Linked DNA regions of Pyxidicoccus trucidator. The main gene of each other region encodes a partner of the protein of the gene in region 3 in a complex. Links are inferred from orthologs where the notes say so. Each region holds a gene or a part of one and is shown on either strand. Other genes may lie near its edges.

Region 1 (2,988 bases), on a different replicon or contig from region 3:
CGAGGGCGGCCCGGTGGAAGGGGATGTTGGTGCGGATGCCCTCGATCACGTACTCGCCCAGCGCGCGCTGCATGCGGCGGATGGCCGTCTCACGGTCCTCCGCGTGGACGATGAGCTTGGCCAGCAGGCTGTCGTAGTGCGGCAGCACCGTGTAGTTCTCGTAGGCCGCCGAGTCCACGCGCACGCCGTAGCCGCCCGGCACGCTGTAGCCGGTAATCTTCCCCGGCCAGGGCGCGAAGGTAATCGGGTCCTCGGCGTTGACGCGGCACTCGATGGCGTGGCCGCGAATCTGGATGTCCTCCTGCTTGAAGCGCAGGGGGTGGCCGTAGGCCATGCGGATCTGCTCGCGCACCAGGTCGATACCCGTGACGAGCTCCGTCACCGGGTGCTCCACCTGGATGCGCGTGTTCATCTCCATGAAGTAGAACTCGCCGCGCTCGTCCAGGAGGTACTCGATGGTGCCCACGTTGTTGTAGGCGAGCTTGCGCATCGCCTGCACGGACACCTCGCCCATCTTCTGGCGCAATTCCGGCGTGAGCGCGGGGGACGGGCTCTCCTCGATGAGCTTCTGGTGCCGGCGCTGCACCGAGCACTCGCGCTCGTTGAGGTGGATGATGTTGCCGTGCTCGTCCGCCACAATCTGGAACTCGATGTGGCGCGGCTTCTCCACGTACCGCTCGATGTAGAGGTCGCCGTTGGAGAAGGACGCCACGGCCTCCGCCTGCGCGGTGGAGAACGCCTGGGCCAGCGCGCTCGGCTCGCGGACGATCTTCATCCCCTTGCCGCCGCCACCGGCGGCCGCCTTGAGGATGACGGGGAAGCCAATCTCCCGGGCGAATTGCTCGGCCTCGCGCGGGTCCTTCACCGTGCCGGGGCTGCCGGGCAACAGCGGCAGGCCCGCCTCACGCGCCGCCGCGCGGGCGCGAACCTTGTTGCCCATCAGCCGGAGCATCTCCGGCCGGGGGCCGATGAAGCGAATCTTGCAGTTCTCGCACACCTCCGCGAACTCGGCGTTCTCCGACAGGAAGCCGTAGCCCGGGTGGATGGCGTCCGCCCGGGTGATTTCGGCCGCGGAGAGCAGCTGCGGGATGTTGAGGTAGCTCTCCTTCGACGACGGAGGGCCGATGCACACCGCCTCGTCGGCGAAGCGCACGTGCAGCGCGTTGGCGTCCGCCGTGGAGTGCACCGCCACGGTGGCAATGCCCAGCTCGCGGCAGGCGCGGATGACCCGCAGGGCAATCTCCCCGCGGTTGGCGATCAGCACCTTCTTGAACACGTGGGTGTCTCCCCGTCAGAGGCCGTCCGAGGAGCGCGCACCCCGCGAAAGCGCGGGGCAACGCGCGGCACTCTCAGGCCGGCTCGATGCGGAACAGCGCCTGGCCGAACTCCACCGGGCGGCCATTCTCCACGAGGATCTCCGCCACGCGGCCGGACACCTCGGACTCGATTTCGTTCATCAGCTTCATCGCTTCGATGATGCAGAGCACCTGGCCCTTCTTCACCACCGAGCCCACGTCCACGAAGGCGGGCTGGTCCGGCGCCGGCGTCCGGTAGAACGTGCCCACGAAGGGGCTCGTCACCTGGTGGCCGGGCTTCTCCACGGCAGGGGCCGGGGCGGCCGCGGCGGGAGCCGGAGCGGCGACCCTGGGGCCGGCGGAGGGGGTGGTGTACTCCACGCCCGGGCCCGTGGACACGGGAGCCGGCGCGGCATGGTGGACGATGGTGGTCTCCGGGGCATGGCCGCGGCGGATGAAGAGCTTCTCCTCACCGCGCTTCCACACCAGCCTCGTCACGTCCGAGGCCTCGAGGATTTCCACAATCTGCCGCAGGGCATCCACGTCCAGGGACGTGTTGCCCGCGTCGCGCGCGCCACCGGAGGCGGCCTGCGTGCCCGCGGGCTCGGACGCCCGGGTCGTCTTGCGCTTCGTTGCCATTGTCGCGTCCTCTCCCTCGAAGTCGCCGTGGCTGCGCGAACTACCCGCCGGTGGCCACGCGCGTCAGGTACTTGCCACCTTCACGCGTGTCGATCTTGAGCACGTCGCCCTCGTTGATGAAGAGCGGGACGTTGACGGTGAAGCCCGTCTCCATGGTGGCGGGCTTGAGCGCGCCGGACACGGTGTCGCCACGCACGCCCGGGTCGCACTTGATGACCTTCAGGTCCACCGAGTTGGGCAGGTTCACGGAGATGGCCTTGCCGTTCCAGTAGAGCACCGAGACGTTGATGTTCTCCTTCAGGAAGTTCTTCGCCTCTCCGAGCACCTTCTCATTGAGGAAGGTCTGCTCGTAGTTGCGGGTGTCCATGAAGTAGTACTCATCGCCCTGGACATACAGGTACTGCATGTCCTTCTCCTCGATGTCCGGGAGGCCCACCTTGTCGCCGGACTTGAGGGTGGGCTCCAGCATGCGCCCGGACAGGAGGCTGCGAATCTTCGTGCGCACGAAGGCGGAGCCCTTGCCGGGCTTCACGTGCTGGAAGTACTCGATTACGAACGGCTCACCGTCGATTTCGATCTTCAGACCATTGCGGAACTCGGACGTATCGATGAACCCGGCCATGGGACCCGCTCCTTCACACTCAAAGCTTCGAAAGCTTGAAAAGTCGGGGGTGTGTAGCCCATGCCCCCCTTCCAAGGGAAGGGGAAAGGAGCGAGCGGATCCGCCGGCCGTACGACTGCCTGACAGGGCGCGCGACTACAGCTCGGCGCGCACCTTGGGGGCCGTTACGCGGAGCACATAGCGCCCCTTGCCGAAGTTGCCGTCCGCGCGCAGGGCTAGCACCAGGAAGTACTCTGGCGACACCAGCCGCATCACGGTCAGCACCTTCTCACTGTTGACGCTGACCTCACTCACCGTGCCCGTCTTGAGGACCTCGGCGGCGTTACGGAGCTGGGTGAGGAGGTTGGCGTATTCCACCCAGGCGCCGCCCAGGTCGAGCTCGGCCGCATCGTCCTTCTGGAAGGTGTCGACGGAGATGCCGTCGAAGCCCAT
Region 2 (3,152 bases), on a different replicon or contig from region 3:
GCTCACGAGAGAATCTCCTTCAGGGCCTGCACGCAGCGCGCGTTCTCCGCGGGGGTCCCCACGGAGATGCGCAGGCTGTTGGGGAAGCCCTGCCCCGCGAAGGGCCGGACGATGACGCCCTTGCGCAGCAGCTGCTCGTACAGCTCCACCGCCGGCCGCGGGAAGTCGGCGAAGACGAAGTTGGCGTGGCTCTTCGTGAGCGTCGCCCCCAGCTTCGGCAGCTCCTCGGCGTAGTAGCTCAGGCCCTGGCGGTTGACGTCGCGCGTGCGCTGGACGTGCTCGGTGTCCTCCAGCGCGGCCAGCCCCGCCGCCTGCGCCACCACCGTCAGGTTGAAGGGCATGCGCGTGCGGTGCACGTAGCCCGCGAGCTTCGCATCCATGACGCCGTAGCCCAGGCGCACGCCGGCCAGCCCGTGAATCTTGCTGAAGGTGCGCAGCGCCACCAGGTTGGGGTGCTGGCGGAACAGCGCCACCGCGCTGGCGTACTCGGGCCACTCCACGAACTCGAAGTAGGCCTCGTCGTGCACCACCATCACCTCGGGGGGCACCGCGGCCAGGAAGGCCTCCAGCGCCCGCCGGCTGAAGGCGGTGCCCGTGGGGTTGTCCGGGTTGGCCAGGAACACCATCCGCGTGCGCGGGGTGACGGCCCGGGCCATGGCCTCCAGGTCGTACTGGTAGCCCTCGCGCATGGGCACCTCCACGAAGGGCCGCCCGTGGGCCTGCGCGGAGATGCGGTAGGCGGAGAAGGAGCCCTTGCACAGGAGGATCTCGTCCTCCGGCGTGGTGAAGGTGCGGATGAGCAGCTCGATGAGCTCGTTGGAGCCGCTGCCCAGCACCACCTCTTCGGGCTTCACGTCCAGGTGCGTGGCCAGCCGACGCACCAGGTGGAAGGACGTCGCGTCGGGGTACAGGTGCGTGGCACCGGCGGCCGTGCGCATGGCCTCCACGGCGCGGGGCGAGGGGCCCAGCGGGTTCTCGTTCGAGGCGAGCTTGATGACCCCCTTGAGCCCGAACTCGCGCTCGGTCTCTTCAATCGGCTTGCCCGGGACGTAGGGCTTGAGGGTCTCGACGTGGGGTGGAACGAGAGGTCGCATGCGGGCCCAGGAGTAGTGACTTCAGCGCCCGGAGAACACGCCCAGGGCGCGGAACTTCTCGTATCGGTCCTTCACCAGTTCATCGGGTGACAGCTCGGCGAGCTGGCCCAGGAGCTTGCGGAGGGTCTTCCCCAGGGCGTCCGCCGCCTTCGCCGGATCCCTGTGCGCGCCGCCCGCGGGCTCGGGCACCACCTCGTCGATGATCTTCATCTCCAGCAAATCCTTCGCCGTGAGCTTCATCGCGTCCGCCGCCTTGTCCGCCTTGGTGGCGTCGCGGAAGAGGATGGAGGCGCAGCCCTCCGGGGAGATGACCGAGTAGACGCTGTTCTGCAGCATCAGCACACGGTTGCCCACGCCGATGGCCAGCGCGCCGCCCGAGCCGCCCTCGCCCACCACGGTGGAGATGATGGGCACCTTGAGGCCGCTCATCACCTCCAGGTTGACGGCGATGGCCTCCGCCTGCCCGCGCTCCTCCGCGCCGATGCCCGGGTACGCGCCCGGCGTGTCCACGAAGGTGAGGATGGGCTTCTCGAAGCGCTCGGCCAGCTCCATCAGGCGGCGGGCCTTGCGGTAGCCCTCCGGGCGCGGCATGCCGAAGTTGCGCGCCATGTTCTCCTTCGTGTTGCGGCCCTTCTGGTGGCCCATCACCATCACGGGCCTGCCGTCGAAGCGGGCGAAGCCGCCGACAATCGACGGGTCCTCGCCGAAGCACCGGTCGCCGCACAGCTCCACGAAGTCGGTGAACAGGTAGTGGACGTAGTCCAGGAAGTACGGGCGGTTCGGGTGCCGGGACATCTGCACCACCTGCCACCGCGTCAGGTCGCTGAAGATCTCCGTCTGGAGCTTCTTGGCCTTCTTCTCGAGCTTGGAGATCTCCGACGAGAAGTCCACCGAGCCGCTCGTGGACAGGACCTTGAGCTCTTCGATCTTCTTCTCCAGCTCAATGAGGGGACGCTCGAAGTCGAGCGCATAGCTGGTACTGGTTGCCATGGCGCGGGACTAGCACCACGGTATGGCCGCTTTCAACGCGCAAGAGGTTACGCACCGCGTAGAAGTAGAATCGACCGGCCCTTTCCTCCGTCGGAGGTACATGCTCTCCGCCCCGCTGCTCCTCGTCCTGGCCCTGACGGCCGCCGTGCCCGCCCCTGCCGCGAAGGCGCTCAACACGGAGGGCTTCCGCCTGTACCAGGCCGGCCGCTACCCGGAGGCCCTGGAGAAGTTCCAGGAGGCCACCCGGCAGGCCCCGGACTATGCGCTCGCCCGCTACAACGTCGCCGCCACCCTGGGCCTGCTGCGCAAGCAAGGCAAGGTCTGCGAGTACAGCGCCCACCGGGACGTCATCGTCGAGCACCTCACCCAGTCGGTGAAGCTGGACGCGCGCCGGCTGGCCCGGGCGAAGGTGGACAGCGACCTGGACCCCATCCGCGACACCCTGGGCTGGCAGCGCCTGCTGGGCCGCTCCCCGGAGCGCGAGTCCGACGTGCGGCTGCTCCTGCCCGCCGTGTCCTGGTTTGGCCCGGGCGTGGGCGTCTACGGCACCCTCCAGGGCCTGCGCTTCCAGCGCAACGGCCGGGCCGTGCTCTGGCTGAAGGAAGTGGGCGATGACGGGGTGCCACGGCTTCGGGAGGTGAAGGGCACCTACAGCGTGCGCGGCCGCCAGGTCGAGCTGCGGCTGAAGGGCCGGGCGCCGCTGGTGGGTACGCTGACCGACACCGGCGCCCTCACCATTCCCGAGCTGGGCACGTTCACCGACTCACCCTCCGAGTGCGAGGCCTGAGACATCCCCGGCGCCAGTGACGAAGGCCCACCACTCGGGGTGACGGGCCCCACACGCTTACACGCCGGGCGAGCAGCCAGCCCTTGGCGCTTACGACGCAAGTGGTCATCGTGCGCGGCGGGGGCGGGGCGGCAGTCTTCCGGGGTGGTTCAGGGGCAGGTGGAGTCGTGGCGGCGGGCCCCCTCTTTCACTCACGCGGGCATGAAAAAGCCGTCCCCTTCGCCTGGAAGGGAACGGCCGGGGTGCGCCACGCGACTTCAGCGGCTCAGGCCGCCTTGATC
Region 3 (2,930 bases):
CGCCCGCATCATCGGTCCCCGGTCCTTGTCCGCCACCACACCGAAGACGAGGTGCACGCGGCGCCCCGGATACAGCGTGCGCAGCGACGCGAGCAGTACCTCCACACCCGCGGGGTTGTGGGCGCCGTCGAGCAGCACGGGGGGCTGCCCGCCCACCTCCTCCAGCCGCCCCGGCCAGCGCGCCGAGGCCAGCCCCGTCCGCGCGGCCTCCAGGGGAACCGGGATTCCGCGCGCGTGGAGGGCTTCCAGGCAGGCGAGCGCCACCGCCGCGTTCTGCCGCTGGTGCGGGCCACGGAGGGCCAGCGTCAGCCCGTCCAGAGACCAGGAGGGCCCTCGGTAGGACAGCGTCCCGTCCGGATGCGCCTCGCCCGCGAAGTCCCTCCCCTCCACCCACAGCGGGGCCTCCAGCTCACCGGCCTTGCGGACAATCGCCTCCAGGGCCTCCGGCTCCTGCCGCGACACGACACAGGGCACGCCGGGCTTGAGGATGCCGGCCTTCTCCCCGGCGATGGCCGCGAGCGTGTGGCCCAGGTACTCCATGTGGTCGAAGGACACGGGCGTAATCGCCGTCACCACCGGGCTCGCGGCGGTGGTGGCGTCCAGCCGCCCGCCCAGTCCCGTCTCCAGCACGGCCACGTCCACCCCCACCCGGGCGAAGTGCCAGAGGGCCACCACGGTGCCGAACTCGAAGTACGTCATCGGCTCGGAGACGGCGGACGGGTAGCGCTCCAGCACCTCGAGGATGGCGCGGCCGAAGTCCTCGTCGGAGAGGTCCACGCCGTCCACGCGGATGCGCTCGTTGACGCGCACCAGGTGCGGGGACGTGTAGAGCCCCACGCGGTGCCCGGCGGCCTGGAGCGCGGTGGCGGTGAAGGCGCAGGTGCTGCCCTTGCCGTTGGTGCCCGCCACGTGCAGCGCGGGGAAGCGCCGCTCCGGGTGGCCCAGCGCGGCCAGCGCCTCGCGCACACGCTCCAGCCCCAGCTTGATGCCCGAGGGGTTGAGCTTCGCGAGGAAGGCCAGCGCCTCCTGTGGCGTCCGGGGGGCGCTCATGCCGGTGTGGGTGCCGCGGGCTCAGCCCAGCAGGCCGAGAATCTGCCCCAGCTTCGTCCGCAGCTCCTTGCGGTGGACGATGCTGTCGATCATCCCGTGCTCCAGCAGGAACTCCGAGCGCTGGAAGCCCTCGGGCAGCTTCTGACGGATGGTCTGCTCAATCACGCGCGGGCCGGCGAAGCCGATGAGGGCCTTGGGCTCGGCGAGGATGACGTCTCCCAGCCACGAGAACGACGCGGCGACGCCGCCGGTGGTGGGGTTGAGCAGCACGGAGATGTAGGGCCGCGTGCCGGTGCGGAAGCGGGCGATGGCCGCGGACGTCTTGGCCATCTGCATGAGGGAGAAGATGCCCTCCTGCATGCGCGCGCCGCCCGAGGCGGAGAAGACGAGCGCGGAGCACTTCAGCTCATGGGCGCGCTCGAAGACGCGGGTGACCTTCTCGCCCACCACCGAGCCCATGGAGCCGCCCATGAACTCGAAGACGAAGCAGCCCACGGACACCTGGTGGCCTTCGATGCGGCCCACGCCGGAGATGAAGGCATCCGACTCGCCCAGGTTCTTTCGCGAGGACTTCAGCCGGTCCTTGTACTTCTTCGAGTCGCTGAACCCGAGCGGGTCCTGCGGCTCCAGTTCCTTGTCGAACTCCTCGAAGCTGTCGGGGTCCAACAGGGTGGCGAGCCGGGAGCGGGCGGGCCAGTAGTGGTGGTGCTCGCAGTGCGGGCACACCATCCAGTTCTTCTCCAGGTCCTGCCGGTAGATGATCTCGTCGCAGGTCTCGCACTTCGCCCACAGCCCCTCCATACGGGACGGGCGGGACTCGGTCGGCTGCTCGGCGGCGGGGGTGATGGAGATGCGGGGCTTCTTGGAGAACCAGGCCATGACACGGGCGGGGTTAATCCGACGGCTCCCAGCCGTCAACCGTTCCGTGTGGCGCGCCGCGTCTACGTCCGAAGCCTGGCTTGAGAGCCGGGCTTCGGGACTACAGCTCGAAGATGTCGTTCAGCTCGAGCACGTCCACGGGCAGGGTGGACAGCTCCTTCTTGAGCTGGGCCACGAAGGCGGGCTTGAGGTGGTAGAGCATCACCGAGGCGCCGTTGCGGCGGAACTTCTTCAGCTCCTGCTCCAGCGTGTAGGGCGTCAGGTGGCCGGAGATGTCCGCGAGCGACTGGAGCTTGTTGGGGAAGGACGTCTCCAGCAGCAGCGCCTTGAGGTTCTTCGTCTCGTTGAGCGCCTTCCAGAGCTTGTCGGTGGGCCCGGTGTCGCCGCTCATGGCGAGGGTGCTCTTCCCGTTGGAGATGATGAAGCCGCAGGACTCCACCGGGTGGCTCACCGGCACGCTGCGCACGGTGTAGGGGCCGACCTCGAAGGTGCCGCCCGCGCGGAAGGTCTTGATCTGCAGGACGGGGTTGGCGCGCGTGGGGATGCGGGTGAAGTCCGGCCAGAGCGCGTTGTTGAACATGTTCTCGCGCAGGGCGCGGGCGCACTCGCGAGAGGCGTGGATGGTGACGGGCTTGTCGCGGCGGCCGATGACCAGGTCCGCCATCAGCGGCAGGTCCTTCACGTGGTCGAAGTGGCTGTGGCCCACGAGGATGTGGTCGACGCGGCACAGCTCCTCGAGCGAGAGCGTCCCCGTCAGCGCCCCCGCGTCGAGCGCGAGCACGTCATCGACGAGGAAGCACGTGCTCTTGCAGGTGGGCAGCTCGCCGCCGTGGCAGCCGAGGACTCGCAGCTTCACGCTAGAGGTCTCCGAACTTCCACTTCATCTCCAGGTATTGGAGGTAGTCGTGGAGTCTGGCCGTGTCATACACGGTCAGTCTGTCAGGGCCGCGCTCGATGAGGCCGGCCCGCTCCAGCTTGTCCAGCATGCTTCGCACCGCGGG

What was found.
Region 1: the proteins of accD (region 3) and accB are in contact, whole or in part, in a solved structure (PDB 8UXZ), measured with the Escherichia coli proteins. The link is inferred for Pyxidicoccus trucidator from one-to-one orthologs.
Region 2: the proteins of accD (region 3) and G4D85_RS19340 are in contact, whole or in part, in a solved structure (PDB 8UXZ), measured with the Escherichia coli proteins. The link is inferred for Pyxidicoccus trucidator from one-to-one orthologs.

What each region holds. Positions count from the first base shown.
Region 1 is NZ_JAAIXZ010000002.1:575,028-578,015, reverse strand. What follows is about bases 143-2,904. They hold accB (acetyl-CoA carboxylase biotin carboxyl carrier protein), read right to left. Parts: upstream 1,935-2,904; coding sequence 1,350-1,934; downstream 143-1,349. Other genes in these bases: G4D85_RS08835 (roadblock/LC7 domain-containing protein), read right to left, coding at 2,692-2,904; efp (elongation factor P), read right to left, coding at 1,975-2,556; accC (acetyl-CoA carboxylase biotin carboxylase subunit), read right to left, coding at 143-1,276. Outside these bases: more of accC, read right to left, coding at 1-142; more of G4D85_RS08835, read right to left, coding at 2,905-2,988. UniProt on the Escherichia coli protein: This protein is a component of the acetyl coenzyme A carboxylase complex; first, biotin carboxylase catalyzes the carboxylation of the carrier protein and then the transcarboxylase transfers the carboxyl group to form malonyl-CoA.
Region 2 is NZ_JAAIXZ010000006.1:290,997-294,148, forward strand. The notes cover bases 101-3,026. They hold G4D85_RS19340 (acetyl-CoA carboxylase carboxyltransferase subunit alpha), read right to left. Parts: upstream 2,085-3,026; coding sequence 1,116-2,084; downstream 101-1,115. Other genes in these bases: hisC (histidinol-phosphate transaminase), read right to left, coding at 101-1,094; G4D85_RS19345 (tetratricopeptide repeat protein), read left to right, coding at 2,185-2,871. Also shown: cmk ((d)CMP kinase), read right to left, coding at 1-6; more of hisC, read right to left, coding at 3-100; G4D85_RS19350 (ArsA family ATPase), read right to left, coding at 3,137-3,152. UniProt on the Escherichia coli protein: Component of the acetyl coenzyme A carboxylase (ACC) complex. First, biotin carboxylase catalyzes the carboxylation of biotin on its carrier protein (BCCP) and then the CO(2) group is transferred by the carboxyltransferase to acetyl-CoA to form malonyl-CoA.
Region 3 is NZ_JAAIXZ010000011.1:176,719-179,648, forward strand. It holds accD (acetyl-CoA carboxylase, carboxyltransferase subunit beta), read right to left. Parts: upstream 1,930-2,930; coding sequence 1,072-1,929; downstream 1-1,071. Other genes in the region: G4D85_RS28780 (bifunctional folylpolyglutamate synthase/dihydrofolate synthase), read right to left, coding at 1-1,050; G4D85_RS28790 (MBL fold metallo-hydrolase), read right to left, coding at 2,030-2,785; G4D85_RS28795 (cyclic nucleotide-binding domain-containing protein), read right to left, coding at 2,787-2,930.